Regions from separate parts of the Halomonas sp. 72 genome, predicted to be linked through region 3. Evidence: predicted binding sites of a transcription regulator. Region 3 holds the regulator's gene; each other region holds the start of a gene.
The links. The regulator sigma-54, encoded in region 3, starts transcription at its own class of promoters, with help from an activator protein. The targets are predictions, from matches to a motif close to TGGCACNNNNNTTGCTNT.
Positions count from the first base shown of each region.

Region 1: a site for sigma-54 is predicted at 4,029-4,046, ahead of urtA (urea ABC transporter substrate-binding protein). Genes of this name have one in related genera too.
Region 2: a site for sigma-54 is predicted at 1,652-1,669, ahead of glnL (nitrogen regulation protein NR(II)). Genes of this name have one in related genera too.
Region 4: a site for sigma-54 is predicted at 3,458-3,475, ahead of ACT3T6_RS15835 (P-II family nitrogen regulator). Genes of this name have one in related genera too.

Region 1 is NZ_JBQSYY010000024.1:22,434-30,069, reverse strand. Features, by position in the region: gene uca (urea carboxylase) at 1-1,913, opposite strand, end outside; gene atzF (allophanate hydrolase) at 1,928-3,769, opposite strand; gene urtA (urea ABC transporter substrate-binding protein) at 4,141-5,460, shown strand; gene urtB (urea ABC transporter permease subunit UrtB) at 5,545-7,155, shown strand; gene urtC (urea ABC transporter permease subunit UrtC) at 7,159-7,636, shown strand, end outside.
Region 2 is NZ_JBQSYY010000003.1:129,733-137,368, forward strand. Features, by position in the region: gene glnA (glutamate--ammonia ligase) at 40-1,446, shown strand; gene glnL (nitrogen regulation protein NR(II)) at 1,717-2,775, shown strand; gene ntrC (nitrogen regulation protein NR(I)) at 2,772-4,199, shown strand; gene ACT3T6_RS04525 (YqiA/YcfP family alpha/beta fold hydrolase) at 4,217-4,753, opposite strand; gene ACT3T6_RS04530 (entericidin A/B family lipoprotein) at 4,759-4,890, opposite strand; gene ACT3T6_RS04535 (sodium/glutamate symporter) at 5,893-7,338, opposite strand; gene ACT3T6_RS04540 (phosphatase PAP2 family protein) at 7,453-7,636, opposite strand, start outside.
Region 3 is NZ_JBQSYY010000005.1:137,943-145,578, reverse strand. Features, by position in the region: gene yjgA (ribosome biogenesis factor YjgA) at 1-42, opposite strand, end outside; gene pmbA (metalloprotease PmbA) at 139-1,479, shown strand; gene ACT3T6_RS07530 (HPr family phosphocarrier protein) at 1,490-1,759, opposite strand; gene rapZ (RNase adapter RapZ) at 1,820-2,734, opposite strand; gene ACT3T6_RS07520 (PTS sugar transporter subunit IIA) at 2,802-3,272, opposite strand; gene hpf (ribosome hibernation-promoting factor, HPF/YfiA family) at 3,277-3,585, opposite strand; gene ACT3T6_RS07510 (RNA polymerase factor sigma-54) at 3,684-5,096, opposite strand; gene lptB (LPS export ABC transporter ATP-binding protein) at 5,220-5,969, opposite strand; gene lptA (lipopolysaccharide transport periplasmic protein LptA) at 5,979-6,470, opposite strand; gene lptC (LPS export ABC transporter periplasmic protein LptC) at 6,479-7,051, opposite strand; gene ACT3T6_RS07490 (KdsC family phosphatase) at 7,051-7,593, opposite strand; gene ACT3T6_RS07485 (KpsF/GutQ family sugar-phosphate isomerase) at 7,630-7,636, opposite strand, start outside.
Region 4 is NZ_JBQSYY010000022.1:45,954-53,589, reverse strand. Features, by position in the region: gene ACT3T6_RS15850 (helix-turn-helix transcriptional regulator) at 1-572, opposite strand, end outside; gene ACT3T6_RS15845 (TonB-dependent receptor) at 592-2,721, opposite strand; gene ACT3T6_RS15840 (accessory factor UbiK family protein) at 2,835-3,197, opposite strand; gene ACT3T6_RS15835 (P-II family nitrogen regulator) at 3,563-3,901, shown strand; gene ACT3T6_RS15830 (ammonium transporter) at 3,948-5,195, shown strand; gene glnK (P-II family nitrogen regulator) at 5,359-5,697, shown strand; gene ACT3T6_RS15820 (ferredoxin--NADP reductase) at 5,853-6,629, opposite strand; gene ACT3T6_RS15815 (LysR family transcriptional regulator) at 6,796-7,636, shown strand, end outside.

The DNA of each region.
Region 1 (7,636 bases), on a different contig from region 3:
AGCACGCCTATTTCCCAGTGGCTCGGGTAATTCGGGATGAGCGCCGGGTCAACGGGGGCAGGGTCGTGGGTGGGCGCTGGCGTGGTGCAGGCAGGTAACCCCGGCTGGCTGATGCCGAGCAGATCGCCTGGGCGCAGCGGTCGCCCGCCGTGACCGCCAAACTGGCCAAGGGCAAAGGTAGCGCGGCTGCCAAGATACACTGGTACATCAAATCCACCACGCACAGCAAGGTAAGTGCGACACCCTCGGTTGGCTTTGCCCACCACGAGCGTTTGGCCGGCGGTGACGTGGATAGGCGTCCAGAAATCCACCGGAGTATCGTCGAGTGTGGCGTCGGTGACGGCGCCGGTCAGCGCCACGACGGTCGCCTGATGAAACGTAAGGCTTGGACCTATCAGCGTGGCTTCCAGCCCGGCAGCCTCTGGGTGGTTGCCGACAATCCGGTTGGCGATGCGAAAGGCGAAGTCATCCATCGGGCCGCTGGGCGGCACGCCGATGTTCCAGTAGCCGACCCGTCCCGGGAAGTCTTGCACCGTGGTGTAAGTACCTGGATAGACTACCTCGGCAACGCAGGGTTGAAAGTGAAAGCTTTCCAAAGCGCGGGTCGAGACCTTGCCTTCGGCAAAACTCGCTTGGGCGACCACCTGACGCAAGTAGTCAAGGTTGGTGGCAATACCCATCAGGCGGGTTTCATCCAGTGCTTTACGCAGCTTGGCCAGAGCATCCGCGCGGTCGTTACCATGCACGATCAGCTTGGCGATCATGGGGTCGTAGTGAGCGGATACCTGGCTGCCATTTTCGACCCAGGTGTCGATACGCACGCCATCACCGGGCCAGTGTACGTCGGTTAATTCACCGGGCGAGGGCTGAAAATCCTTTAACGGGTTTTCGGCATAGATGCGCACTTCCATGGCCGCACCGCTCAAGCTGAGCGTAAAATTAGCCAGGTCCAGGTGGTCGCCCGCGGCGATCTTGAGCATCCATTCGATCAGGTCAAGGCCGGTCACGGCTTCGGTGATTGGGTGCTCTACCTGCAGTCGGGTGTTGACCTCCAGAAAGTAGAACTCATCACGCTCGGCGTCGTAGATGTACTCAACGGTACCCGCTGAACGGTAGTTGACCGATTCACCCAGCGCCACGGCCGCATCCAGCATCCTTTGACGGGTGGCCGTGGGCAGGCTGGGGGCCGGCGTCTCTTCCACGACTTTCTGATTGCGGCGTTGCAGTGAGCAGTCACGCTCACCTAATGCCACTACGTTGCCGTGGCCATCGCCGATAATCTGGACTTCCACGTGGCGGGCACGGGCGATAAAGCGCTCAAGAAAGACGCCGCTGTCGTTAAAGAAATTTTTGCCCTGGCGTTGAACGGTTTCAAAGGCGTCTTGCAGCTCTTTGGCACTATTGCAGCGGGTCAGTCCGATTCCGCCGCCGCCTGCGGTGCTTTTGAGCATGACCGGGTAACCCAGGCGTTCAGCGGTGGTCAGTGCCTCTTCCACGCTGTCGAGCAGCCCACTGCCTGGGGCTAGCGGCACGCCTGCTGCTTCGGCCAGCTCACGGGCACGGTGCTTTAACCCGAACTCGCGCATCTGTGTGGGCGTGGGGCCGATAAAGACGATGCCCTCACGCTCACAGGTTTCGGCGAAGTCGGCATTTTCAGACAGAAAGCCGTAGCCGGGGATAATGGCCTGCGCACCGGTCTTTCGGGCGGCATCCAGAATCTGGCGTTTATCCAGGTAAGTTTCGCTGGCGCCATTGCCTGTAAGGGTCACGGCTTCGCTGGCGCTTTCCACATGCAGGCTGTGGCGGTCTTCATGGGAATAGACAGCAACGCTGCCGACACTGAGCGCCTTTAAGGTGCGGTTGGTACGTACGGCGATTTCACCGCGATTGGCAACTAATACTTTATTGAACATGGGTCGTAGCCTCGTTATGCGTGGGAGGTTTGCGCCTTGATGTAGGCACGCCAGCCACCAAACTCGGTGACATCCTGAGCATCTGTGATTCCATGCCCTTCGCAGATAAAGCCGTTGATCCAGCGGCCGTCGGCAAGCTCGACACTGCCGATACCCAGCGGCGCGGGGATCAGGTCGACAAACGAGCCAAATTCCGACGCGGCCATTTCCCATACTTCAACAATGATGGCGGCACCGTTTTCGTGAACGCGCTGCAGGCCGGGCTTGGGCGGTACGGTGTTGGGCAGGGCAAACAAGCGGTAATTGGCGGACGTTGTCGTGGACGCCACGCGCCAGGCATGGCGCTCGGTCAGTTGGGTATTCAGCGGCATGCCGGAAAGATGAGCGCCTACCACAGCGACCTGAACGGTGGGGACGGCAAGGGTGGTATGAACGGTTTCCGGCGGGCGTGCCTGGTCAGTGGCACCCAGCGGCGTCGGGTGGGCATTTAGCCAGCGGCTGGCCAGGGTCTGCAGTTCCCGATCCTTCCAGGCGCCGCTCACCAGGGTAACGCCAAAAGGCAGTCCATCGTCGCGGAACCCGGCGGGTACCGCCAATGCGCAAAAATCGGCCAGGTTAACGAAGTTGGTATAGGTGCCGAGCTGGCTATTGAGCGTTAACGGGTCAGCATTAACCGCTTCGATAGTGGGCGCGGTAGGGGCGGTGGGGACTAACAGGCCATCGATATCATCCAAAAGATTATCGATCACCCTAACCAGCTCTTCCTTGCGGTATTGCGCCTTGAACGTATCGGTGGCGCTGTATTTACCCGCGTTACTAATAATGCCGCGCACCACGTCATTCATGTTCTGGGCATGTTCGGCCATGAAGGTTTCCACGGCGGCGTGGCGCTCTGCTACCCACGGCCCTTCATAAAGCAGGGCGGCCAGTTCAAGCATGGGGGCAAAATCAAGTTCGACGAGCGTTACCCCTTCAAGCTTTTGCCATTTTTCCACGGCCGTTTGCCATGCCTTTTCAGCCACCACGTCGCCGAAGAACTGGGGCGACTGGGGAATGGCAAGCCTGGCTAGCGGGCCAGGACGGCGTATGGCCGGGGCATCCAGGGGGAGGGCGCTTGGCGCCTTGCGTGAGAAAGCGTCGGCAGGCTCGAAGCCGGCCATTAGCTCGGCGATCTGCCCGGCATCATTGACAGTCAACGAGAAGATGGAGACGCAGTCCAGCGAGCGGCACGCCGGTACTACACCATCAATGCTGAACAGGCCTTTGGTGGGTTTAAGCCCGACCAGGTTATTTAAGCCAGCGGGCACGCGACCGGAGCCTGCCGTGTCGGTACCCAGTGAGAATGGCACTAGCCCGCGTGCCACCACGGACGCCGACCCAGAACTCGAGCCGCCGCTCACCACTTCAGGATTGAAGCTATTGGCCACGGCACCAAACGGCGAGCGGGTACCCACCAGGCCGGTGGCAAACTGATCCAGATTGGTCTTGCCGATGAGTACTGCGCCCGCGGCGCGCAGCTTGTCAATCAGAGCAGCGTCACGGGTGGGTTGATAGGCGTAGGCCGGGCAGCCCGCCGTGGTGGCAAACCCGGTGGCATCAATGTTGTCTTTCGCCGCAAACGGAATGCCGTAAAGCGGCAACTTGTCTATCTTGCCGTCTGCCTCGTCCAGACGTGTTTGAAGTGCTGCCAGGGCATGAGCCAGCCCCTCCTGGTCGAGAAGTGAAATCCAGGTATTGTCGGCACTATCAAGTTTGGCCAGTTGCGTGATCAATTCACCGAGTAAGGCTCCCGGGGTTGCGCCCTCGTTATATGCCTGCCGCCATTGTTCGAGTGTCCAGCCGCGTGTGGTCATCATGTTTGGCCCTTGGTTATCCATGGTCTTGTATACAAGTCATTTTGCAAACCACAGGCCAAGAAAATGCTAAATGTTTTAAAAACAGAAGCTTGGCGATAAAAGGATAAAAATGGACAGTTTTTATGCACTTTTATCGTGCGAATCAGACCGCTTTAGCACCAATGAAGTGCTTTAAGACCCTGAATCAAAGATGGAAAACTCCTGTAAAACAACTTGTATACTTTTTATATGGTTGAATTTTTTATGTTTTTTTAAAGTGTGGAACGCATCGTGCAATGTGCAGGACGAGTTACAGGCGCTTTCAGGCAATTGAGTACACCTGATTAATGACAAATATCTAGCTGCCCGCTTGCAGCTTGGGGATGCGAAACATGAACTTGAAAAAACAGGCACTGCTGGGTCTTTCTGCACTGGCCCTTTCGGTATCGTTTCATGCGTCAGCCAATGATGACCCTATCAAAGTGGGTATCCTTCACTCCCTTTCTGGCACCATGGCTATCAGTGAGTCGACGTTAAAAGACACTGTTGAAATGCTGATCCAGCAGCAGAACGAAGCCGGTGGTCTGCTGGGTCGTCAGCTGGAAGCCGTGGTAGTGGACCCGGCCTCCAACTGGCCGCTGTTTGCCGAACGCGCCCGCGAGCTGCTGGCCCAGTATGAGGTAGACGTGGTGTTCGGCAACTGGACATCGGTATCACGTAAAGCGGTGCTGCCGGTGTTTGAAGAACTCAATGGTCTGTTGTTCTACCCGGTGCAGTACGAGGGAGAAGAGTCGTCTGCAAACGTCTTCTATACCGGTGCCGCGCCCAACCAACAGGCGATTCCCGCTGTCGAGTATTTGATTAACGAAGTCGGCATTGAGCGCTTTGCTCTGGTGGGTACCGACTATGTCTATCCGCGCACCACCAACCGCATTCTCGAAGCGTTTCTGAAAGATGAGCACGGCGTGGCAGGCGACGACATCATGGTCAACTACACGCCCTTCGGCCACTCCGACTGGCAGAACATCGTCTCCGAGATTCGTCGCTTCGGTGAAGAGGGCAAGTCTACCGCGGTGATCTCGACCATCAACGGCGACGCCAACGTGCCGTTCTACCGCGAGCTTGCCAACCAGGGTATTGATGCCGCTGATATTCCAGTGATTGCGTTTTCGGTAGGTGAGCAGGAGCTTTCCGGTATCGACACTGCGCCGCTCGTTGGCCATCTGGCTGCCTGGAACTACTTCATGAGCGTGGATACCGATGACAACTACGACTTTATCGACGCCTGGATTGAGCACACCGGTAATGAAGAAGCGGTCACCAACGACCCAATGGAAGCCCATTACATCGGTTTCAACATGTGGGCCGAGGCGGTGCGTAAAGCGGGTACCACCGATGTAGGCGCGGTGAAGGATGCCATTATCGGCGTGAGTGTGCCCAATCTCTCGGGTGGCTATGCGGCGATGATGCCCAACCACCACATCACTAAGCCGGTACTGATTGGCGAAGTGCAGGACAATGGCCAGTTCGATATCGTCTGGCAAACGCCCTCAACCGTTGCCGGCGATGCCTGGTCCGACTACTTGCCCGGCTCGCGCGACCTGATTGCCGATTGGCGCAAGCCCATGGAGTGCGGCAACTTCAACGTTGTGAACGGCTCATGCGGTGGCAGCACCGCTACTGAAGAAGCCGAAGCGGCGCTCGCCGAATAATACTGGCCACCCCTTGCCGCCCGCCTGATCGGGCGGCAAGGGAGCACGCTAACTCTCCACCTTGACCACCAAAGGAACAACCCCATGAGGCGTTTCCTTTCCTGGGGGTTTTTGTGCGCTGTGTTGTTGGGCATAACACTCAACGTACAGGCACAGACAGGCCCCGATACTTCTGATAATGACGCCGCGCTTGAGCTTCTTGAGGCGCTGGATGTCGATTCCTACCGCGATAAAGGCGAGGCGATTACCGCCATATTGCAAAGCGACGACGAGCGCGCCCGTGATTGGCTGCAGGCTCTGCTGGATGGCCGCTTGCAGCGTGCCGACGATGGTCAGTTTGTTGTCGTACTCGATAACAGTGGCCGAGAGTGGCCGGTGGCCGACGCCTTGACGAATGAACCGCTGGGTGAGATGTCACGCCGCGACCTGGACCGCGTGGGCATCAATAACGCCCTGCGAAACCAGCTGCGCAGCGCGATTGCTGTGGTGGACCTTTACTCGCCCAATCTGGATCGCCGCCGTATCTCTGCCGAACGTTTGCTGGGTGAAGTCGATGGTGAGCTGCTTGAACCCATCAATGCGCTCATTCTGGAAGAAAAGGATAGCCAGGTACGTTATCGGCTGAGCCAAGCGGTCGCCATTTACCGTGCTGAGCAGGGTGAAATGGCGGGTATCGAAGCGCTAACCGGAAGCCTTCATCCACGCGCTAGAGTTGCGCTAAGTCGTGCGGCCAATGGCGACGACACCGTAGCTGCGGATGCCGCCCGCGCCGCGCTTGCCAGCGTGGAACAGAACCTGAAAATCAACCGTGGGGTTGAAACGCTCTACTTTGGCTTGAGCCTGGGGTCAGTGCTGGTACTGGCCGCCATTGGTCTTGCGATTACCTTTGGCGTGATGGGCGTCATCAACATGGCCCACGGTGAGCTGATGATGCTGGGCGCCTACACTACCTGGATGATGCAACAGCTGTTGCCCGGCCAGCCGGGGCTGGCGTTGATTCTCTCTATTCCGGCAGGTTTTCTGGTCGCCGCATTGGTGGGGGTTGCCATTGAGCGCAGCGTGATTCAGTTTTTGAAAGGCCGCCCGCTGGAGACGCTCCTCGCCACCTTCGGTATCAGTCTGATCCTGCAGCAGCTGGTGCGTACGGTGATCTCGCCGCTCAACCGCACGGTAATTACTCCGGAGTGGATGAGCGGGTCGCTCATTATCAATGACGCGCTGTCGCTGACCATAAACCGCATGGTGGTACTGGGTTTTGCGCTGGTGGTGTTTGCCGGTTTGATGCTGATCATGCGCCGCACCCGCCTGGGCCTTGAAGTACGTGCCGTGACCCAGAACCGCGCTATGGCACGCTCCATGGGAATTCGCGCGACCCGTGTGGATATCCTGACCTTTGCACTCGGCTCTGGTGTAGCCGGCCTTGCCGGCGTGGCGCTTTCCCAGCTTACCAATGTCGGCCCGAACCTCGGCCAGAACTACATCATCGACTCGTTCATGGTGGTGGTGTTCGGCGGTGTGGGCAATCTCTGGGGGACGCTCGTGGCCGGGCTGTCATTGGGGGTGATCAATCAGGTGCTGGAACCCTGGGCGGGCGCGGTACTCGCCAAGATTATCGTGCTGGTCTTTATCATTCTGTTTATTCAAAAACGCCCGCGTGGACTCTTCCCGCAGAAGGGCCGGGCTGCGGAGGGCTAACCCATGATGTCACAACTACCTTCAAGCCAGTTTTGGCTAACCCGCCCGTTTGGTGAGCGTGCCACACAGGTCTTTTTAGGAGTACTGTTCACCGCGCTGCTGGTCGTGACGGTACTCCACGTGGCACTGCCTCAAGGCAGCCCGCTGCATGTGAACGCCTACACGGTGAACCTGTTTGGCAAGTACCTAAGCTACGCGCTGCTGGCCGTGGCGGTTGATCTGGTGTGGGGATATCTCGGCATTCTTAGCCTGGGCCACGGGGCGTTTTTTGCGATTGGCGGTTACGCCATGGGCATGTACCTGATGCGCCAGATTGGTGACCGGGGCACTTACGGCCACCCGGTGCTGCCGGACTTCATGGTGTTCCTAAACTGGGAAAGTCTGCCCTGGTACTGGCAGGGCTTTGATATGGCTTGGTTCGCCTTTGCCATGGTGCTGCTGGCGCCGGGTATGCTGGCGCTGGTGTTCGGCTTTTTGGCGT
Region 2 (7,636 bases), on a different contig from region 3:
CTGTTACATGCTTTAAGCCACGCCCATATCGGAGGCACAATGTCAGCCAAGACTCTCGCGCTAATTGAAGAACATGATGTTAAGTGGGTGGACCTGCGTTTCACCGATACTCGTGGTAAAGAGCAGCACGTTACCGTGCCTGCCCGCGATGTAGACGAAGAGTTCTTCGAAAATGGTCAAATGTTCGATGGCTCCTCAATCGAGGGCTGGAAAGGCATTAACGAATCCGACATGATCCTGCGCCCGGAAGATGGCACTGCTTTCCTCGACCCCTTCACCGAAGACGCTACTCTGATTTTGCGTTGCGATATCATTGAGCCAGCCACGATGCAGGGCTATGATCGTGACCCGCGTTCTATTGCTAAGCGCGCTGAGGCGTACCTGGAGTCCACCGGCCTGGGCGATACTGCTTTCTTCGGTCCGGAGCCTGAGTTCTTTATTTTTGACGAAGTACATTGGAAGTCTGATATTCAGGGTTCCATGTACAAGATTTCTTCCGACGAGGGCGCCTGGGCGACCAGTAATCAGGTAGAGGGCGGCAACCTGGGGCACCGTCCGCGCGTTAAAGGCGGTTACTTCCCGGTTCCTCCGGTCGACAGCTTCCACGATATCCGTGGCGCTATGTGTAACACCCTGGAAGCGATTGGTCAGACCGTTGAAGTTCACCACCACGAAGTGGCGAATGCGGGGCAGAACGAGATCGGCGTTAAATTCAATACGCTGGTGAAGAAGGCGGACGAAGTTCAGGAAATGAAGTACGTGATCCACAACGTGGCCCACGCGTACGGCAAAACCGCGACCTTCATGCCCAAGCCGCTGGTTGGCGACAACGGTTCTGGTATGCATATTCACCAGTCGTTCTGGAAAGATGGTCAGAACCAGTTTGCCGGTGATGAATACGCAGGCCTGTCGGAAATGGCGCTGTATTACATCGGCGGTGTGATCAAGCACGCACGCGCTCTGAACGCCTTCACCAACGCCTCTACCAACTCGTACAAGCGTTTGGTGCCGGGGTTTGAAGCGCCGGTTATGCTGGCTTACAGCGCCCGTAACCGTTCCGCCTCTATCCGGATTCCCTATACGGTCAGCCCCAAAGGCAAGCGCGTTGAAACCCGCTTCCCTGACCCGACCGCTAACCCGTACCTGTCGTTTGCTGCCCTGCTAATGGCAGGTATCGACGGCATCAAGAACAAGATTCATCCTGGCGATGCCATGGACAAGAACCTGTACGACCTGCCGCCAGAAGAAGGCAAGTTGGTACCGACCGTTGCCAACAGCCTGGACCAGGCTCTGGAAGCGCTCGACGCTGACCGTGCGTTCCTGACCGAAGGTGGCGTGTTCACCGACGATATGATTGATGCCTATATCGAACTCAAGATGGAAGAAGTAGAGCGTATTCGCATGACCACGCACCCTATCGAATTTGATATGTACTACAGCTGCTAATCGCGTTTTGACGCGATAGCCCTAAAACCCCGCTTCGGCGGGGTTTTTTATTGCACTTAACCAGTGAGAGGGTGCGCCTTAACGGTACTCCATGCACTAAAATAGTGCATGTGGTGGATCGCACCATGGCAGGTTGCGCGCTTAACGCTCGTTGAATCAAGGCTTGGCGCCCATAAGGCGTGCATGCTGATGAAAGGGGCCAACCTGGCGTGCTTTTTGCAGTTTCTCTTGCGTATTGAACGTTTTTATCAGCGACATTCAGGACACTTCATGTATCAGCGTTTACTAGAACATCTCTCCATGGCAGTGCTGCTGCTGGACGGTGAGCTCCGCGTACGCTGGATGAACCCTGCCGCCGAAGCGCTGTTGGCAGTAAGCTTTAGCCGTGTGCAGGGGAGCAGCCAGGATACCCTGCTGGGCGGTGATGAAAGTATTGACCAGGTGTTGGCCAAGGCGCGGGATGCCTTTCATCCCTACACCCAGCGCGAGGCGCGCATTACCCCGGTTAACGGTGAAGCGCTGACGGTGGATTACACCGTGACGCCCCTGTCGGCAGACGAGCTTCTGCTGGAAGTAGAACCTCGTGACCGCTTGATGCAAATTTCCCGCGAGGAAGCGCTAACCACGCGCCAGGAAACCATCAAAGTGCTAGCCCGAGGCTTGGCCCATGAAGTGAAAAATCCGCTGGGCGGCATCCGCGGGGCGGCTCAGCTATTAGAGCGTGACCTGGATAAGCCTGAATTGCGTGAGTTTACCCATATCATCGTGGAGGAGGTTGACCGCTTGCGTGATCTGGTGGATTCGATGCTTGGCCCGAATCGCATTGTTAAGCACGCGCCGGTGAACATCCACAAAGTGCTGGAGCGGGTAAGAACGCTGCTGGTGGCTGAACATCCGAATATCACCATCCACCGCGATTACGACCCTAGCCTGCCGGACCTTTCCGGGGATGAGGCGCAGATGATCCAGGCCGTGCTTAACGTGGCCAGAAACGCCGTGCAGGCCATGAGCGATGCCGAGACCCCTGTGCCCGAATTGATGCTGCGCACCCGCGCACGGCGTCAGTTTACCCTGGGGGCTGAGCGCCACCGGTTAGTGAGCGAGGTGGGTGTGGTCGACAACGGCCCTGGCATCCCGGAAGGGCTTAAAGAAACGCTCTTCTACCCGATGGTGTCAGGGCGTGCTGAAGGCAGCGGATTGGGGTTGTCCATCGCTCAGTCGATCCTGCATCAGCATCAAGGCTTGATTGAATGTGACTCACGGCCCGGGCACACCGAGTTCCGCTTACTGATTCCATTGGTTATTAATTGCACCGGAGAAGCATCATGATAGAGGCGACACGTAACGAGGTTGCACGGGTGGTCGTTGTGGATGACGATCGCGCTATCCGCTGGGTGCTTGAACGTGCATTGGCGCAGCCGGATCTTGATGTAGAGTGCATAGAACGCGCCGATACCGTACTGGAACGACTGCTGAAAACCCCACCGGATGTGCTGGTGACTGACATTCGTATGCCGGGCATTGATGGGCTGGATCTGATGTCGCACATTCGCGAGGCGCATCCGGATTTGCCCGTCATCATCATGACCGCTCATTCGGACCTCGACAGCGCAGTGGCCTCTTATCAAGGCGGTGCGTTTGAGTACCTGCCCAAGCCGTTTGATGTGGATGAAGCGCTGGCGCTTGTGCGCCGGGCGGTGGCTCATGCGCGCGAGCGCCAACGGCCGATCAGCGTTCCCGAAGGTTTGAACGCAGAAATCATTGGTGAAGCGCCGGCCATGCAGGAGGTGTTTCGGGCTATTGGGCGGCTCTCTCATTCGCATATTACTGTGCTCATCAATGGCGAGTCGGGCACCGGTAAAGAGCGTGTAGCCCAGGCGCTCCACCAGCACAGCCCCCGGGCGGGCAAGCCGTTTATTGCCCTGAACATGGCAGCCATCCCGCGTGATCTGATTGAGTCTGAACTGTTTGGCCACGAGAAAGGCGCGTTTACCGGGGCCGCTGCCCAGCGCCAGGGGCGCTTTGAGCAGGCCAACGGCGGCACGCTGTTTCTGGATGAGATCGGCGATATGCCGGCTGAAACTCAGACCCGCTTGCTGCGCGTATTGGCCGACGGGGAGTTCTACCGAGTGGGCGGGCATACTCCGGTCAAGGTCGACGTGCGGATTATCGCTGCGACGCACCAGAACCTTGAGTCGCTGGTGGATGACGGGCGCTTTCGTGAGGACCTTTTCCATCGCCTGAACGTTATCCGCATTCACTTGCCGCGCCTTGCCGAACGCCGTGAGGATATCCCACGCCTCACACGGCATTTTCTTGCTGAAGCCGCCAAAGAACTTGCCACCGACATCAAGGTACTCACGGCCGAAACCGAGGAGCACCTGACGCGCCTAGCGTGGCCGGGTAACGTGCGCCAACTGGAAAATATCTGTCGCTGGTTAACGGTAATGGCGTCTGGGCGTGAAATTCTGGTGGAGGATTTACCGCCAGAGCTACGCTCCCCCCAAGCAACTGAAAGCGCCGGTCACGGCGACTGGCGCAGTGCCTTTCGGGAGTGGGCCGACCGTGCTCTGGCCGAAGGGCACACACATCTGTTGGAAGAGGCCGTACCCGACGTTGAGAAAATTCTGATTGAGACGGCGTTAAAACATACCGGTGGGCGTAAAGGAGAAGCAGCGGAATTGTTAGGCTGGGGGCGCAATACACTAACGCGTAAATTAAAGACGTTGCTACCCGCCCTGGCAGACGAATAACGCTGCCACTGTGCGCGCTAAACGAGCATTGATTGCTTGGTAAGCGCTTGGCACTGCATTAGAAAACGCTCAAAGTCGCTCAGTATGGTGTCCAGGCTAGCGTGAAGACGATGGTCGTCATTGACCATCCGTAACGAGAGTTGTTGTAACTGGGCGCGTTCAATAACGGGGCCGGGCAGCACGACATCATCCTGCCAGCCGTGGATGATATGGGTAAGCTGAGCCTGAATCATCGGCGAGGTTTCAGGGTATGCCGGTAAGCCAAGCGCAGGGGCAAGTAAAAAACAACCTAAAAGGGGATGCTGAGCGCTAACCGCAGCGCTCAGCCATCCTCCCAGGCTTGAACCCGCTAGCACACACGCTGCGGGGTTATCATTGCGTTTTGACAGAGTATCCAACAGGTGATCCAGCCGCCTGGGGGGCTCTGCCATGCCACGGTAATCCATAACGACCGGCTCACAATCATCGAGCGTTTCGGCGATCCCTTTGAGTGCCTGAATTTTCAAGGCACCGGGCCCGCTTTCCAGGCCGTGTGAAAGATAGACGGTCATCATTATGGTTATTCCGCTGCTCTTTCAATCGCCTGGCCGCCTTCCGAGATATCCTCTCCCGCGCCATGAATCGTATTACAACCGCTGATCGCCAGCAGTGTGGTTAATAGCACTACACCCATCGCCCATGTGCGTTTCATTGAATGATCCCTTCTTGTTGATCAGAAATAGTCGTGAGTAGAAACAGTCCTGCGTAAAACCATTCTTGCATAAAACAGTAAGGCTGCCATCAGCAACGCAGTAGCCCATACCAAGCGCGCCTTCGAAGTATCTTGCCTTCTCTTTATATTAGCCAGCAATAACACGTTAGGGTAAGAAGTAGTACGTTTTTGCCGAAATAAAGTGAGCAATAGCCAAACGTTCAGCTTCCCAAGTGGTGATTGGTGTCACGGTGACCATTCGATGAGCAGGTATTTTTGTCGCATGTGCCTTTTTTACACACGGCTAAAGAGGGTTTTCGTTGTTTTTAGGAAAGTGTTTTTTATTTCAAACTTTTGATTTTGTTTGTTTTTTGTTTTTATGTTGGCAGTTGGCCTAAAGCCTGCAGTATTATGAGTAGGAACAACATGAGCGGATTGATAGGAAGCAAGGGAAGGCAGGAGCCAAGTAGAAGAACAGGACGTTAAAGGACATTCACCCGCTCATTTGTATTAGCATAAGGATATGCTAATCGTCGAGGCCAGGGATTGGCTGAGATGCAAAATGACCATTTCGCGTAAGCGTTGTGGTTTTTTTGCGTTGTGTGTGTTTTTTAAGTTGTTGAAAATTATAAAATTGTTGATTCCTGGCTATAATTTGCAAAAGATTTGTACAGATGACGCCGCCGATTTAGTCTATCCTTGCAGCACACTAAATCTAAGCGGTTAGAACATGCCAATGCAGTAGCCGCGCATTTCAGGAACAAGCGTTATGGCGATGGGATTGATGTTATGCATGTTTGTGCTGTTCTTGGTGTTTTCCGCCATCGGGTTATACATGATGTTTAAAAGTTCTTTTATGGTCACAACAGACAACCACGAAGACATACCGCCCGACATTTGATGGTTACCGCCCAACGGCGCGTTCTAAAAAGAATACGTACACTAAACGATCATGCCCACGCAAGTGGGCATGATCGTTTGGGGTGAGCATAACGCGGCGGGCTACTGTTTCTGCCAGCGGCCACGGCCTCTGTCGGGCACCATGCGTCCGAAGTACAGCAGGCCAAAGACTAACCAGCCAACGGTTAAAATAGCCGAAAAGCCCAGTATAGCGAGCGCACCAAACTCGCCTATCAAGGGCAGAGCAGCGGCGGTAAATAACCCACCACCTACCACCGGTTCAAACATAAGCTGCTTATAGCCAAAGCTCTCAAGCGCGCCGGATTTATTGCTGGGGTCAGCCATTCTCATCAGCAATAAGCCCGTCACCGTGACCCCCATGGATTGTCCAAAGTCTCCAATGCCCCGCTCAAACCAGCCTTCTGGAATTACTCGGGGGGCAATCACGATAAGAACGAATAACCCCCAGGCAATGCCAGCGACGGCAAGCAGTAAAAAGGGCAGGAAGTACTCCCCTAGGGTGGTGAGTGACAGCGTGGCCAGTGCTGCGACAATGGTGAAATCAAGCGCGGTGCCAGCAATTCGCGCCATGGTGCGTGTGGAAACATGGTGCTCCAGGCCAAAGCGCGTGATCACTAACTGGACGATGACGCCGCCAATCATCGCGATAGGAAATAGCGGCACATGCGCTAATATCTCAAGACCTCCATTGCTTGCCCAGGTGGCTTGCTCAATCCACTGCAGGCCAGAGAGCAGCAGCCAACCTATTAAAATGGCAATGCCCACCAACCCAATATGCAGGCTAAGCGGGTCAGTGGTTCCTGCTTCATGCATGAGGTCTTTTTTAAATTCGCTAAACTCTTCAGTAGAAGGACGACTGTCCTCACGGATCATGTCATCAGGTTCATCGTTCTCGTTGCTGGGCGTAATGATGTTGCGGCGCGCGGCAATATTAATCATGAGCGTGCCAATGAGTACACCGGAAACAATGCCCACGGTGGCGAGACCAAGTGCAAGGTCAGCGCCTTCTTCAAACCCCAGGTCAGCGAACGTATCGGCCATGCCAGCGGCCGTACCATGGCCGCCTTCAAAGCCAATTTCAATAAGGGCACCCGCCATGGGGTTCATGTTAAACAAGGGAGCAAGTATCAACAGCGCCAGCGTCAAACCCACCACGTATTGACCCCACGCCATTGTTTGGCCAACAACGACCTGGGGGCCTGCGCGCAGCCAAATAGTACGAATGCCAGGAATCGTTTTACCGATAAAGAGGGCAGCAAATACCACGTTGATCAAAAGGCCAGGTAGCGCAGACCAGCTCTCTTGTACATACGCGGGGAAAAGGCCGGGGCTCTCTTCAAAAAAAGTAGGCAGCAAGCGGCCGATAACGTCCGGGCCCATCAATAAAAGCACAAGACCAGCAATGACGGAACTGGGTAAGAACAGCCTACGTAGCCAACCAATCCGAAGCCGCAGCGCATTACTTGCGACGAGCGCGAGAGAGATAATCACCAGTGCAATAAAAAGTTCACCAACCGTCATGGTCATCACATCACTCCTTAATGAATGCGAGAGGACGTATGCCGTCTTCACAAGACCAAGTAAATGACAGGGTTGGTTTTAACGTAGTGCGTCGTGGTTAAATTGGCGAATAGTTAATGCTTAGCCTGCCCAATAGAGGCTAAGTAGAGCAAAGCCATAACCCATAGCGGCGCCTGCAAGAACATCGCTAATGTAGTGGAGCCCGAGGCCAACACGGGAAACGGCAATTAGCAGGGCCAGTGGCACCACCAAAGGAAGTAGCCACGGCGTATGAGCCGCCACCAGTACGCTAAACATTACGGCG
Region 3 (7,636 bases):
GGGTTCTTGAGTATCAAGGGGCTCGGGGCGTTTCTTCGGCATAGTAAGGCTCACAGACAAGATTCGTTGGCAGCATTATATCAGGCTGCGACAAGAACATTGATTCGGCGATGAGATTCGTACGAAAAAGGAGGCTATATGGCACAGGCATTTGATGCATCCTCGCAGCAGGCACTGTTAACCGCGCGTGCAGAAGAGGCGTTGACCTTGGCCAAGCGCCTGGGAGCCGATGCGGCGGAAGTGGGCGCAAGCGTTGATCAGGGCGTGGGCGTTAGCGTGCGCTTGGGCGATGTGGAGACGGTTGAGCTTTCACGAGACCAGGGCATTGCCGTCACGCTTTACGTCGGCAAGCGCAAAGGAAGTGCATCGTCGAGTGACGCCAGCAGTGCCTCGATTCAAGCAACGGTTGAGAAAGCATTAGCCATTGCGCGTTATACCGGTGAAGACCCGGTGGCTGGCTTGGCGGATGCCGATCAGATGGCGACCGAATTGCCGGACCTTAAGGTTCATTACCCGTGGGCGCTGACAACTGAGCAAGCAATCGACCTTGCGCTTGCCTGCGAGCAGGCGGGTCGTGACGTTGAGGGTATTAGTCAGTCAGAAGGCGCGTCGCTTTCAAGCGGTGAGGGCGTACGGGTTTATGCTAACAGCCATGGTTTTTTAGGTACCCAAAAAGGCAGTAGTCACTCCCTTTCATGCATGCTCATTGCTCAGGATGAAGGCGGTATGCAGCGGGACTATGACTATACCTCTGCGCGTAATCCACAGCATTTGCGCGACCCGAGTGAAGTAGGGCGCGAGGCCGCGGCCCGTACGCTGCGCCGGTTAGGTGCCAAGCGGCCGCCAACTGGCACCTTTCCCATTCTGTTTGATCCTTCGCTGTCTAGTGGTCTGGTTGGGCATTTATTGGGCGCGTTGGCGGGTGGTGCGCTGTATCGCCAATCCTCTTTCTTGTGTGACCGTTTGGGCACGCCGTTATTTCCTGAGTGGTTTAGTCTGGAAGAGCGCCCTATGGAAATAGGAGCGACCGCCAGTACGCCGTTTGATGGAGAAGGTGTACAGACACGTAATAACCGCTTTATCGAACAGGGGCGTATCGCAAGCTATATGCTTTCGTCCTACAGTGCCCGTCGCTTGGGCATGCAAACCACGGGGAATGCTGGCGGTGCCCGCAACGTGCGTTTAGACGCACCCTTGCAGACGCGTGATGCGCTGCTTAAAACGATGGGTCGAGGCATTTGGGTTACCGAACTAATGGGCCAAGGCGTGAACGGCGTAACCGGGGATTACTCGCGTGGTGCGGCGGGCTTCTGGGTCGAGAATGGAGAAATCCAGTATCCGGTTGAAGAATTTACCATCGCTGGAAACCTTGAGCGTATGTTCTCAGGCCTTGTCGGTATCGGAAGTGATATCGATACGCGCGGCAGCATTCATACGGGCAGCTGGTTAGTGGATGCGATGACCGTCGCCGGTAGCTAAAAAAGCCGCACTACTGATCTTCGTCAAAGCGGGCGTCGAACAGCGCTTGGATTGCATCAAGCGCTTGTTCGGCATCCTCGCCTTCCGCACAAATCCGCAGTTGGGTGCCGCAGGGTGCGGCCAGCATCAATAGCGACATGATGTTGGCTGCATCAGCCATTTGCTGCTGTTTATACACCTGTATGCTGGCGGAGTAGTGCTGGCTGCACTTCACCAGTTTTGTGGCGGCGCGGGCATGTAGGCCGCGCTGATTGGTAAGCGTTAAGGTTCTTTCTGGCACCCTGGTTCCTTTTTTCCGAGTGGTGTCATTAGGCATAAGCGTTTACGTAGGGCTGGGCGTCTACTCGGAAAATGGAGGAGCCGTCGGTGGCTCTGCCCGGGTTCCTCGTAGCGTGTATTGCAGCTCCAGTTCTCGGTGACGCAACTGGACTTCGCCGATGAGCGGTGCCAGCTTTTGCGCCAGCTGTTCGGCAATATACACAGAACGGTGCTGCCCGCCGGTACAGCCAATAGCCACCGTCATATAGCTGCGCTGACTATTTTGGTAAGCAGGCAGCCAGCGCTCAAGCATTGCCTGAATATCATGGCTCATCTCTTCGACAATCGGGTAGCCGCGCAGAAACGCAATAATCGTGGCATCACGTCCTGTGTACTGGCGTAGCGTTGGGTCCCAATAAGGGTTGGGCAGGCAGCGTACATCAAAGACTAAATCTGCATCCATGGGTACGCCATGCTTGTAGCCGAACGACTCAAAGGTGAGTGTTAGCTGGTCTTTGCGCTGGTGGGCTACCTGGTCTGAAATGCGCCGACGCAGGTCGTGGACCGATAAGCGTGATGTATCAATCCGCAGGTCGGCCAAATCACGTATTTCGTTGAGCGTCTCTTCCTCTTTCTCTATCGCCTCTTCAAGCGTCATATCACTGTTGCGCGTTAACGGATGGCGTCGCCGTGTCGCAGAATAGCGTTCCAGTAAAATACGTGAATCGGTGGTTAGATAGATAACCTGACAATCTATAGGCCGCGCGCGCAGCTCTTCAAGCAGTGCGGGAAGGCGCTCAAGCGCCGCTGGCAGGTTGCGGGCATCAATACTGACCGCTAGATGCGTGCGCTCACCCTCGTCACGGAGTTCGTCAACCAAAGAACCAAGCAACATGGCGGGGAGATTATCAATGGCGTAATAGCCAATATCTTCCAGCGCTTGTAATGCGATTGATTTGCCAGAGCCAGAGCGGCCGCTAATAATCACCAGTTGCATAGTGGCTCTCTCTGATTGAACGTATAAAAGGGATAACGCATGAAAATGTGTTAGTCGTTATGGGCGATTATGGAGCGGCCTGTTCGCGAATCTTGCCCATTAGCAGGTCAAGCAAATCGTGCTGGCTGCTGGTTTTGCGTAATGCCTGGCGTGTGCTCGCATCATTCATGATGGTGGCCACTTGGCCCAAAAGCGACAAATGCGTGTCGTCAGCCTCTTCGGGAACCAGCAGCACAAAGACGAGGTCGACCGGGTCGCCATCAATAGCATCAAAATCAATAGGTTCTGATAATTTTAAAAAACCCGCAATAGGCGTAACGCAATGTGGGCTGCGCGCATGGGGGATGGCGACGCCGTTACCGATCCCCGTGCTGCCAAGACGTTCCCGGCCGATCAGTCGGCTGAAAACTTCCTGGCTATCCAGACTGGGTGTATTTTGAGCGATAAAGGTGCTGAAAAACTCCAGCACCCGCTTTTTGCTGCCCCCGGGCACGTCGTAAAGTACGCGCTCCGGGGGGAGGATGGTTTCCAACGTCATTGAATTAACGCACGCCAGCGCCTTGGGCGCGAGCTTGTGCTTTTTCCTTGTGCTTAACGAGTTGACGATCAATTTTGTCTGCTAAGGCGTCAATAGCGGCATACATATCGACATCTTCGGCGTCGGCATGTAAGTCGGCGCCTGCCGCATGAAGGGTGCACGCGGCATGTTGGCGCTCCTTCTCAATAGATAAGGTGACTTGTACCGTGGTGATGTGGTCGTAATGACGTTCGATGCGTTCAAGTTTTTCATTAACGTAGTCACGCAAGGCGTCAGTCAGTTCTACATGATGACCCGTGATATTTACTTGCATTGACGTGCTCCTTATCCATCGGACTGAATTTCGATTGTAACCCTTTTTACGGTGTTGCAAAGCCCCTGTCGCGAGTTTTGCCATTTCTCTTGTAACGACTAACGCAAACGACGACGTTCACTTGATGAGGGAATGCCCAGCGACTCACGATATTTCGCCACCGTACGGCGTGCCACTGTGATGCCGCCATCTCCCAGTAATGTCACCAAACGACTGTCCGAAAGAGGTTTGCCGGGAGGCTCATCTTGAATCAACTTTTTAAGCCGGGCGCGAATCGCGGTGCTTGAGTGGCTGTCTGCGCCATCCTGCCCGCTAATTTGGCTTGAGAAAAAGTACTTGAGTTCGAATACGCCCCGTGGGGTATGGATATATTTTTGTGTGGTGACCCGAGAAATGGTTGATTCGTGCATCTCAACCGCCTCGGCAATATCGGCAAGAATCAACGGCTTCATCGCTTCTTCACCGTGCTCTAAAAAACCGATTTGGCGAGTGATAATCTCGCGCCCTACGCGTAGAAGCGTGTCGTTGCGGCTGGACAGGCTTTTGATTAGCCAGCGCGCTTCTTGCAAGTGCTCTTTTAAAAACTGGTTATCCTGACTCTTGTCTGCACGCTTGATTAAGCTGGCGTAGTCGGGCTGGATACGCAGCCGGGGCAGGGCTTCAGGGTTAAGCTCCAGGTGCCAGCCTTCATGGTCATGACGTACGACCAGGTCGGGCGTGATATAGCTATCGTCGGTGACGCCATAAGCGCTGCCTGGGCGTGGGTCCAGGCTTCGGATCAGACCGATCACATCGTCTAGCTGCTCATCGTCCAGGCTTAGGCGGCGCTTTAATAGGCGCATGTCATTTTTGCCCAGCGCTTCAAGAAACTGACGAACCAATCGGCGCGCGGGAACCAGTAGGGGCGTGTCGTCGGGGAGCGTTGCTAGCTGAAGCATCAAACATTCGCGCAAGTCACGGGCGAAGACGCCCGTTGGCTCGAACTGCTGTAAACGCATCAGAATGGTCTCCATCTCTCGCTGGCTGAGACCTTCGATGCTCTGAGCACGTAACCCATCGCGGATATCGTTGAGCGGCTGCGTCAGGTAGCCATTGGCGTCCAGTGCATCAATCAGGCTTTCGGCGATTAGCTGCTCACGAGCCGTAAAGTCGGTCATCGCCAGCTGCCAAAGGAGATGTCCATGCAGGCTTTGTCCCGCGGCCTGGCGTTCAAAATCGGGGCCTTCGCTGCTGCCAGAGCTACCCATGTCCTGGTAAGTATCAGACCAGTCGCTATCGACAGACAGTTCCTCGGGAATGCTTTCTGACCACTCCTCGTCAGGTGTTTCGACGGTCGCCTGCTCGCCGAACTCGTCTTCCTGCTCCAGCATTGGGTTGGCATCCAGTGCCTGCTGAATTTCCTGACGTAGATCCAATGTCGATAGCTGTAGCAGTGCAATCGCTTGCTGCAGCTGAGGTGTCATGGTCAGCTGCGTACCGATACGCAATTGGAGAGAAGCTTTCATGACCATCTGAGAACCACTCGTTAATCGGAAAGCTTCACCCTAGTGCGAGTCATGTTGTTGTGCAAGTGCAATAAGCATGCCACTGATAAAATTTTTACTGCAGATCACTGTTTAGCGGTGAAATTAAATTCATAAGCGAAAATCAGCACCCAGGTAAACTTCCCTCACTTTTTGGTTATCAAGGATAGTCTGAGGGCTGCCGCCAGCAATAATGTGGCCGTCACCGACAATATAGGCGATATCGCAAATATCCAGTGTTTCTCGGACGTTATGATCAGTAATTAGCACGCCAATGTGGCGCTGTTTTAAGGCGCGAATAATGCTCTTGATTTCACCAACCGAGATGGGATCGACACCTGCAAATGGCTCGTCCAGCAAGATAAACGCGGGCTCTGTGGCCAAGGAACGGGCAATTTCGACGCGTCGCCGCTCGCCGCCGGAAAGGCTCATGCCCAGGTTGTCACGGATGTGGGTAATATGAAAGTCGTCAAGCAGGGCCTCAAGCCGCTGCTCTCGTCCTGCCCTGTCCAGATCTTTGCGGGTTTCCAGAATCGCCATAATATTATCCGCAACCGATAGCTTGCGAAAAATAGACGCTTCCTGGGGTAGATAGCCAATGCCGGCCATCGCGCGTTCGTGCATGGGAACGCGGGTTAAGTCTTGCTCGTCGATACGCACCGTACCCGCATCAGACTTCACCAGACCCACAATCATATAAAACGATGTGGTTTTACCCGCGCCGTTAGGGCCGAGCAGGCCTACCACGCTGCCTTGAGCAATCTCCAGGCTAATGTCTTTAACCACGCGGCGGCGCTTATAGCTTTTTGCCAAGTGATTGGCGTAAAGAGTTTTTATGGGCGGTGCTTCCGCAATAGACATGGTTGACTCCTATTGCGCTGGCTGAAGCGTCATACGAATACGCTGCGGCTCGCTACCGTTTACATCGGAGCGTGCCTGCACCACTTCGCGGTCAATGAAGTACTCCAGGCGGCCACCGGTAAACTGATCACCCGCTTGGGTCAGTTCGGCCTGGTCAATAAGCTCTACACGCCGCTCTGCTACGTGATAAACCACGCGGCGTGCCCATCCTTCCATCGGCGCGTCCTGATCATCGAGTTGATTGCGTAGATAGGCGCGCTCTCCGGTGGCAATAGCGCGAGAAAGCTCACCCGCGTCGTTACGGATAATTTCAACGCGATCACCACGTAGCTGCATACTGCCTTGGCGAATATTGACATCGCCTGAATAAACGGCAGTGCCTGCACGCTGATCAAGGTCTAGCTGGTCGGCTTCTACTTCAATGGGGGCTTGGCTTGTCTGGGCCGCTGCCGATAGCGGCACCGCAAGGGCGAAAAGCGCGGTGCGAATAAAAGCGTTCATAGCGACTCCTAAGGATTTTGTGTTGCGGGGGGGTGATGGCCGCGGACGTTATCGGTTAGTCGGACCTGGCTATCATCAAGCCAAACATCCATACGTGATGCGCTCATTCGTTGAGGTGGCTGCTGAAACACGGCGGGCGCCTCACTCCAGACATGACGCGCTACCCCATCATAATGTAATAACTCAGTATCAAGCTGCCAGCCTTCTGTAGGCGCCAGAAGCCGTGCATCACCAGACAGTGTTAGCGCTTGGGTGGCCGTGTTCAGAACGCCTTCGTTGGCGTGAGCGAGCCACTCTCGGTTATCACTATCAAACAGCGTCGCTTCGGGTTGAGTGACTTCGGCCAGGGTGCTTTGTGGTATGTAAACCAATAAAGGCGCGGCCAGCGACTGCTGGATATGCCCTGTTTCACCAAACAGCGTGATCTCGGCATTTTCCAGCACGTGGCCAGGCTCTTCAGCCTGCGCTTCTTCGTCAACGGGCCGGTCTTCCGGGCCGCGTGGGTCCAGCCATACCAGCAGCCCCCCTAAAGCGACCACCAGGGCCGCTAACCCGACGCGTTTCTTGGTTCTTTGAAACATTACACGCGACCATTCAAATACGACTCAAGAACAGTACTCCAGTGGCCCTGCGCTTCAAGTAATGTATCGCAAATTTCACGTACGGCGCCGTGACCACCCAAGCGGTCGGTAATCCAGTCAGCGTGGGTATGCATGTAATCGGGTGCGTTGGGGACCGTAATGCCAACGCCTGCGCGTTTGATAGGCGCAAGATCAGGCAGGTCATCGCCGCAGTAAGCCACCTGGCTTAGGTTCAGATTGAGGCGCTCGCACAGCGCTTTCAAAGTAGTGAGCTTATCTTCGCAGCCCTGGTGGACAAGGTTAATTCCCAGCGCCGCAGCACGCTGGCTCACCATGGGGGAGTCGCGTCCTGTAATTAACGCCACATGAATGCCCACACGTTTAAGCAACTTTAAGCCATGGCCGTCTTGTGTATGGAAGGCTTTGATCTCGATACCGTCGGCCTGAAAGTATAGCCGTCCATCGGTGAGCACACCGTCAACATCAAGGGCAAGTAGTCGCACATGGCGAAGCTGGTCAAGTAGCGCAGTGGGGAGGGCCATAGGGACTCCTTGTCAGTAAACTGTTGGGTAAAATGGTTAGATA
Region 4 (7,636 bases), on a different contig from region 3:
CCCTCTCTGGCAGGCGGCGCGGGTAAGCCGTGCCCAAGAAGCTGGAGGGCAAGCCCCTGCCAGACTAATGAATGCCGCCAGTCGTCCAGTGGCGCTTCGCAGGTGGCGCGTAGCTGAGCAAAGAGTGTGGAAGGTGGCGCCCAGGCATGCAGCTGAGGCGCTTGAGCGCTAGGCAACGCATTAGGAATAGTGGCCAGTACCGCAATATTGAGAGTACGCAGCCGTGGCTGTGCCGGTTGTTCAACGATCAACGGCGCCTGCGGGGTAAAGTGCGCGCAAAGCCCCTGCCCCGCGCCTATAGTCAGCCGCTTCTGGCCTTGGGCGATGTCAATCCAGCCTTCCAAAACAATACTTAGAAACCAGGGCACTGTCTGCGTGGAACGTGAGGCGTAGCGTTGGCGTACTTCAAGATCGGAGAGTGTGATATGCAGCCCTGGGGGCAGTGGTAAGTCGCTAACGCTACCCAGCGCAATGGGATGATCATGCCCTTGATAAGCGTGTAAGTAATCGATGCCGAACTGATGCCCCAGTTGGCTAAGTGTCGACGGTGTGAGAGACGTAATAGTCGGCATCGAAAGACTGACCTGTGGCTTAGTAATCCAGTGACCAACTCAGCGTGAATGTGCGGCCACGACCTTGGTAATCGTAGAGGTATTCCGGACCGTAGGTGGGTGAATAAAAACCCACAGCGCGTTGCCCCCAAGGCGTTGAGTACTGCTCATCGGTCAAGTTGCTGATGCCCAGGCTCATGGTGCCAAAGTCGGTGTTTTGGCTGCCGATCACATCAAAGGTGGTGAAGCCATCAATGCGGTCACCGTCGCTGTCCTTGTAATCGCGTGCATGGTTGCTCTGAAGGCGCAGCGTTCGATCATTGTCTGACCAGGCGATATGAGTGGTCAGGCTATCCTGAGAAGGATAAGGCGATACGGTAATGCCACGATCCTGCCAACTGCCATTCTCCTTACTCTCTGAAACGAGGGTGTTTAATGTACCGCCCACTTCCCAATGGTCACCGATAAACCGGGTGACCGACGCTTCCAGGCCGTAATCGCGGCGGTCGTCGTCGACCTGAGCGATGTTTAAGTCACTATCAAGCTCCATGGCAGTATCCGACCAGGCGTAGTAAACCGCAGCTTGAGTTATCCAGTCGCCGCCACGGTAGCGCCAGCCCAGTTCCATCTGCTGGGTCTTGATACCATTCAGCGGGTTGTCAGCAACGGTTTGCCCTGCTTTTCCGTAGTATTTAGACGGGTCGGGTAGCTCAAAACCTTCTGAATAGCCGAGCCAGCTTTGGTGGCCGTTATCGAAGTCGTACAGGGTGCTGATATTATATAGCGTGACGTTGTAGTTGCTTGAACCGCCGGGTACGTTATTGTAATCGTCGATATCCACATCCATGCGCTGGTGGCGAATGCCGCTGCTAAGCTGTAACTGATCGGTGATCCACCAATCGCTTTGGGCAAATAGGGCTATTGTGTCGATATCGAAACCTGGATAGCGCGGTGTTACGCGGTCGGCTCGTTGTATAAGGCCGCCTGACGCATCGCTTGCCGCGCGGTCAAAACGCATTTGCGTGGCATCGAAGGATTCTCGATCCATATCGGCGCCGTAGGTTAGGTTGAGGCTGTCGGTCAAATCTGCCGAGAAGAGCCCCTTCAAACCACTTAACGTGGTATTTTGCTGAGAGGCCGCAAAGTAGTAGCCGCCGTCTTGGGCTGCGTAAGGGAAGGGATGGAAGCTGGATTCCTCCTCACGATGAAAAGCCTGGAGATAGAAATCCTGGTTCAGCAGATTGGCATGATGGTAGTTGACGCTGAACATCTTGCGGTCGGTGCGCGGGTCGCGGTCGGCGGCAAAGCCGTCACGGATATTGGCATCGTTAAGATTAGGCGCAGCAGTCGCCAAGTTTGGATAGTAAACCCCGCGGTCACCTTGCTTGCCTGATTCGTAAAGTTGGCCACTGAGCATCAGCGTTTGTTCGTCGCTTAGCTCAACGCGCACATTGCCTAAAATATCCAGGCTACGGTTGTCCTGCAGATCGCTCTGGGCGATATCTGGAAAGATCTCATCGCCATGAGCATCGTACTGGCGACCATTTTCGACCAGAGATACGCCAATACGCCCCTGCACCGTTTCGTTGCCACCGCTTGCTGACTGAGAGAGGCGCCGGTCAAGATCATGACTATGGTTAAAGCCGCTGGTCACGCTGGCCTGGGTTTCGAAATGTGGGCGGCCGCTTTCACCCTGTTTAGTAATAATATTGATCAGCCCGCCCGTGGCACCACCGCCATACAGGCTAGTGGCGCCGGAAAGTACTTCGACCCGCTCGATATTGAACGGGTCAATGGCATCGAACTGGCGCGACAAGCCGCGTGAGTTATTCAGTGAAATGCCGTCAATCAATACTTGAACGCTGCGCCCGCGCATATTCTGCCCTGCATTGGTGCGCCCTTGCGGGCCAAAATCAAGCCCCGGTACCAGTCGGCCTAGCGACGTTTTCAGATCGGCTCCTGAGTTGATCTGCTGTTGAAGCTCGGCACCTTCGACCACATAAACCGCACCAGGAATCTGGCTGATCTGCGTAGGTGCGCGCGAGCCAACTACCACCATGGTTTCCTGTGAGATACTTTCAGTTTGTGGCGGTATCTGAGACTGAGAAAAGGCGAGCATAGGAAAAGCGCCGCTCAAAAGGCCGGCGCTTAACAAGGCAGTACGGTTCATGGGTTCTCCAGAGAACAGGTTTTGTTAACCGTGATCCTACCATTGGCGGCATGAAACGCAATGATAGATGTTCTCATCTCTGGTGATGACTGGCTGTTAAAAAAGCCGTAGCGCTACTTATCGTCTTGCAGATCACTATCCGGTGCGGGCTTTTTCGCGTCGGCAGTTTCAGCCCGGGGCGAAACGTTATTGGTCGCCGCAGTAGCGACTGGTAGGTGCTTCTCAGGCTGACTCGCTTCCATCGTAGCTTCCAACTGCGCTACTTGCCTCTCCAGGGCTTCTACCCGCGAACGCGTGCGCTGTAGAACGTCCATCAGGATATCGAAGTCTTCCCGCGATACGAGCTCCAGCCGATCAAAGGCACCACGAACCACCTGTTGAACGCCTTTCTGAATATCTTCGGGCGCTTGTGACGCATTTTGTAAGCGGTCGCCAATCTGTTGTGCCAAACGGCTAATACGGTCCTGGGGCGTCATGGTTCTCTCCTTAAATAATGATGCTTTAAAAGTGGGCACTATTTTAAGGATACGCAACCCGCCGCCAGTACGCATGTATTGCGTATGGCATTGGTGCATTTATTCGTTTATCTCGTTGCCCAGTCATGGTGCGCCAACCGTTCGTGCCGGTTCTTTTTTGGTGCAATCGGTTGCGTCCTACGCCTTTCGCGATCTTGGGGTGTGCGTAAAAGCGCCTTATTTTTTGTTAAACCACTAAAAATTAATAAGAAATTAGCTAATGGCACGGTATGCGCATTAGTAGAGCATCGCCATTTTCAGCGGCAATGCCGCTAGCTATCTAGCAGGACTTATCTAGCAGGACTTATCAGCAGGAGAGATATGGGATGAAACTCATCACCGCCATCATTAAGCCATTCAAACTTGACGATGTCCGCGAAGCACTGGCCGACAACGGCGTGCAGGGCATTACCGTGACAGAGGTAAAAGGTTTTGGGCGTCAGAAAGGGCATACCGAGCTCTACCGGGGTGCTGAGTACGTGGTCGATTTTCTGCCCAAGGTAAAAGTAGAAGTGGCGGTTGACGATGCGCGCCTGGAAAGCGTGATGGATGCCATTTGCAATGCCGCCAACAGTGGAAAAATCGGCGATGGCAAAGTATTCGTTACGCCGCTCGACGATGTTATCCGAATTCGTACCGGTGAACGCGGCGTTGATGCCGTTTAAACAGGGGCTTACCGGGCTACTTCGTAGTTCAACGGGGAACTAACAAATGAACGAACTGGCTGATCTGAGCTACGCGCTCGACACGTTTTACTTCTTGATGTGCGGTGTATTGGTCATGTGGATGGCCGCAGGCTTCTCCATGCTTGAAGCAGGCATGGTGCGCGCTAAAAACACCGCCGAAATTCTGACGAAAAACATCGCGCTGTTTGCGATTGCCTGCACCATGTATCTGCTGGTGGGGTATCACCTCATGTACTCCAGCGGCGCAGGTGGCTTCTTGCCAAGCCTGGGCTTTCTGCTGGGTACTGAGCACAGCGTAGATTCAGTGCTGGCGGGTGGCGAAGGTGCGCCGTACTACTCCATGCGCGCTGATTACTTCTTTCAGGTTGTCTTTGTGGCTACTGCCATGTCGATTGTCTCCGGTGCGGTCGCTGAGCGCATGAAACTATGGGCCTTTTTGGCCTTCGCTGTGGTCATGACCGCCTTTATCTATCCGGTTTCTGGCTACTGGACCTGGGGTGGCGGATGGCTGAGCAGCGTGGGTTACTCGGATTATGCCGGTTCGGGTATCGTCCACATGGCAGGCGCTGCCGCTGCTCTGGCAGGCGTGCTGATTCTGGGGCCGCGTAAAGGTAAGTACGGTAAAGATGGCGCTATCCATGCCATTCCCGGTGCCAACATGCCGTTGGCAACGCTGGGTACGTTCATTTTGTGGATGGGTTGGTTCGGTTTCAACGGTGGCTCTGAGCTAAAAGTCTCGGATATCGAGTCGGCCAACAATGTCGCTCAAGTGTTTGCCAATACCAATGCGGCCGCTGCTGGCGGTGTGATTGCCGCGCTGGTCTTGGCCAAACTGTGGTTCCGTAAAGCGGACCTGACCATGGCGCTTAACGGTGCGCTGGCAGGCCTGGTGGCGATTACCGCTGACCCGCTCTCGCCAACGGCATTAGGTGCCACCATTATCGGTGCGGTGGGCGGTGCCATTGTGGTCGTAGCGATTGTATCGCTTGATAAGCTCAAGCTGGATGATCCGGTCGGTGCTATTTCCGTTCACGGCGTGGCGGGTATCTGGGGCGTGCTGGCGGTGCCTATCACCAATGATGGCGCGTCCTTCAGTGCTCAAATGATGGGTATTGCCGGCATCTTCGGTTGGGTGTTTCTGACAAGCCTGGTGGTCTGGTTGGTGCTGAAAGCCATCATGGGCATCCGGGTGAGCGAAGAAGAAGAGTATGAAGGCGTGGATATCGCGGAATGTGGTCTTGAAGCCTACCCTGAGTTTAGCGTTAAGAAATAAGCATAATACTAAGCAAGTGAGCTGGCGTGCTCCTTATGGCCTTCCTTTCGAGGAAGGCCTTTTTATTCTCCGCCTGTAGCGGTGTATGCTTAGCACCAGAGGTGGCTGGCTTTCGCCGCACCCAATAGACAAGACAATGGCCACCAAGCTAGAGGATGTCGCAATGAAATTGATCTCAGCCATTATCAAGCCGTTTAAGCTTGATGACGTACGCGAATCGCTCTCCGATATCGGCGTGCAGGGCATTACTGTCACAGAAGTAAAAGGGTTTGGTCGTCAAAAGGGCCACACGGAGCTTTATCGTGGCGCTGAGTACGTGGTGGATTTCCTGCCCAAAGTGAAGCTGGAAGTCGCTGTCGATGACGATATGGTTGAGCAGGTAATTGATGCGATTACCCAAGTCGCCAACACGGGTAAAATCGGCGATGGTAAAATCTTTGTGATGCCGCTTGAGCAGGTCATTCGTATTCGTACCGGCGAAACGGGTAAAGACGCGGTTTAAGCGGGTGAAGGGTGAGTCGTGAGGGATAAGTAGTAAGTCATGAATCAAAGCCCTGCGGAGTATCTCCGCAGGGCTTTTTATCAGCGAGTGACGTATGAGAGGGCAGTGATCAGGTTCGACTATTCACACCTCGCTCTTCACGCCTCGCCAATCCATCACTTCTCAACAAACGCACGCTCAATCACGTAGTCACCAGGCTCACCCATGCGCGGTGAGATATTCAACCCCAGCTCATCCAGCAGCGCGCTGGTGTCATCCAGCATTGCGGGGCTGCCACAAATCATGGCGCGGTCCTGGCGCGGGTCGATCGGTGGAAGGCCGGTATCTTCGAAGATTTTACCGCTGCGGATATGGTCGGTTAAGCGGCCCATGGTATGGAACTCTTCACGCGTTACCGTGGGGTAATAGACCAGCTTATTGGTGATATCTTCGCCCAGATACTCGTGGGCAGGCAGCTCTTTGGTAATAAAATCAGCGTAGGCCAGCTCAGACACTTCACGCACACCGTGTACCAGCACGACTTTCTCATAGCGCTCATAGACTTCCGGGTCCTGAATCAGGCTCATAAACGGTGCAAGGCCCGTTCCGGTCGAGAGCATATACAGGTTGCGACCCGGCAGCAGGTCGTCGCACACCAGCGTACCGGTCGGCTTACGGCTGACCATGATTTGATCGCCTACTTTCAGATGCTGTAAGCGTGAGGTCAGCGGGCCATCGGGCACCTTGATGCTGAAAAACTCAAGGTGATCTTCATAGTTCGGGCTGGCGATGGAGTAAGCACGCATTAGCGGTTTGCCGTTCACTTCCAGACCGATCATGACAAACTGGCCGGTTTTAAAGCGCAGGCTGCGCTCACGTGTAGTGCGGAAGCTAAACAGGGTATCGTTCCAGTGGTGAACGCTGAGAACTTCTTCCAGAGCAAACTTACTCATACCAATGTCTCCCTATAGCGATGCTGGCAGGAAATCACAGCATCTATATTCTTTAAAAGAATAAAAAATCATGAAATATGTTGTCATCAATTCTAAGTAAAGGTGGTATATCTGTTAAGCGAATTATATTGATAACACTTATCTTTAAAATCGATATAGGCCCTGTATGCACTATACCCTTCGGCAATTGGAAGTCTTTGTCGCGGTTGCTCAGCACGAGAGCGTCTCGCAAGCGGCGCGTGCGCTGGCCATGTCTCAATCGGCTACCAGCACGGCGCTTGCCGAGCTTGAGCGCCAGTTCGACTGCCAACTGCTTGACCGCATGGGAAAGCGGTTAAAATTAAATGCGCTGGGCTTTCAACTGTTGCCCAAGGCGGTAGCGTTGCTTGATCGCGGCGAGGAGATCGAAGAGCTTCTTCGTGGCCAGCAAGGCGTTGGGGCGCTGGACGTGGGGGCCACACTAACCATTGGCAACTACCTGGCAACGCTTCTGATCAGTGATTTTATGCAGCGTTACCCAGGCAGCCGGGTGCGCCTTTCGGTACGTAATACGCGCCATATTATTGAGGGCGTGCGCCAGCACTCACTGGACCTGGGTCTGATCGAAGGCCAGTGCGATGACGAAATGATCATCAGCCAGCCTTGGGTTGAGGATGAGCTGTGTGTTTTCTGCTCGCCGCGCCACCCACTGGCGGGAAAAGAGCACCTCGAACTTGAACAGCTGCTGCGCGAAGACTGGATCATGCGTGAAGAGGGGTCAGGCACCCGCATGACACTAGAGCACGCCGCACGCCACCGGCGCAGCCGGTTTAATACGTTGCTGGAGCTGGAGCATACGGAAGGGATTAAGCGGGCGGTAGAGTCGGGGCTTGGCATCGGTTGTGTCTCGCGGCTAGCGCTACGCGATGCCTTCCGGCGGGGAAGCCTGGTACCGCTTCCCACGCCGGAGTTGGATTTAAAGCGTCAGTTCACCTTTATCTGGCACCGCCATAAATACCTCACCACGG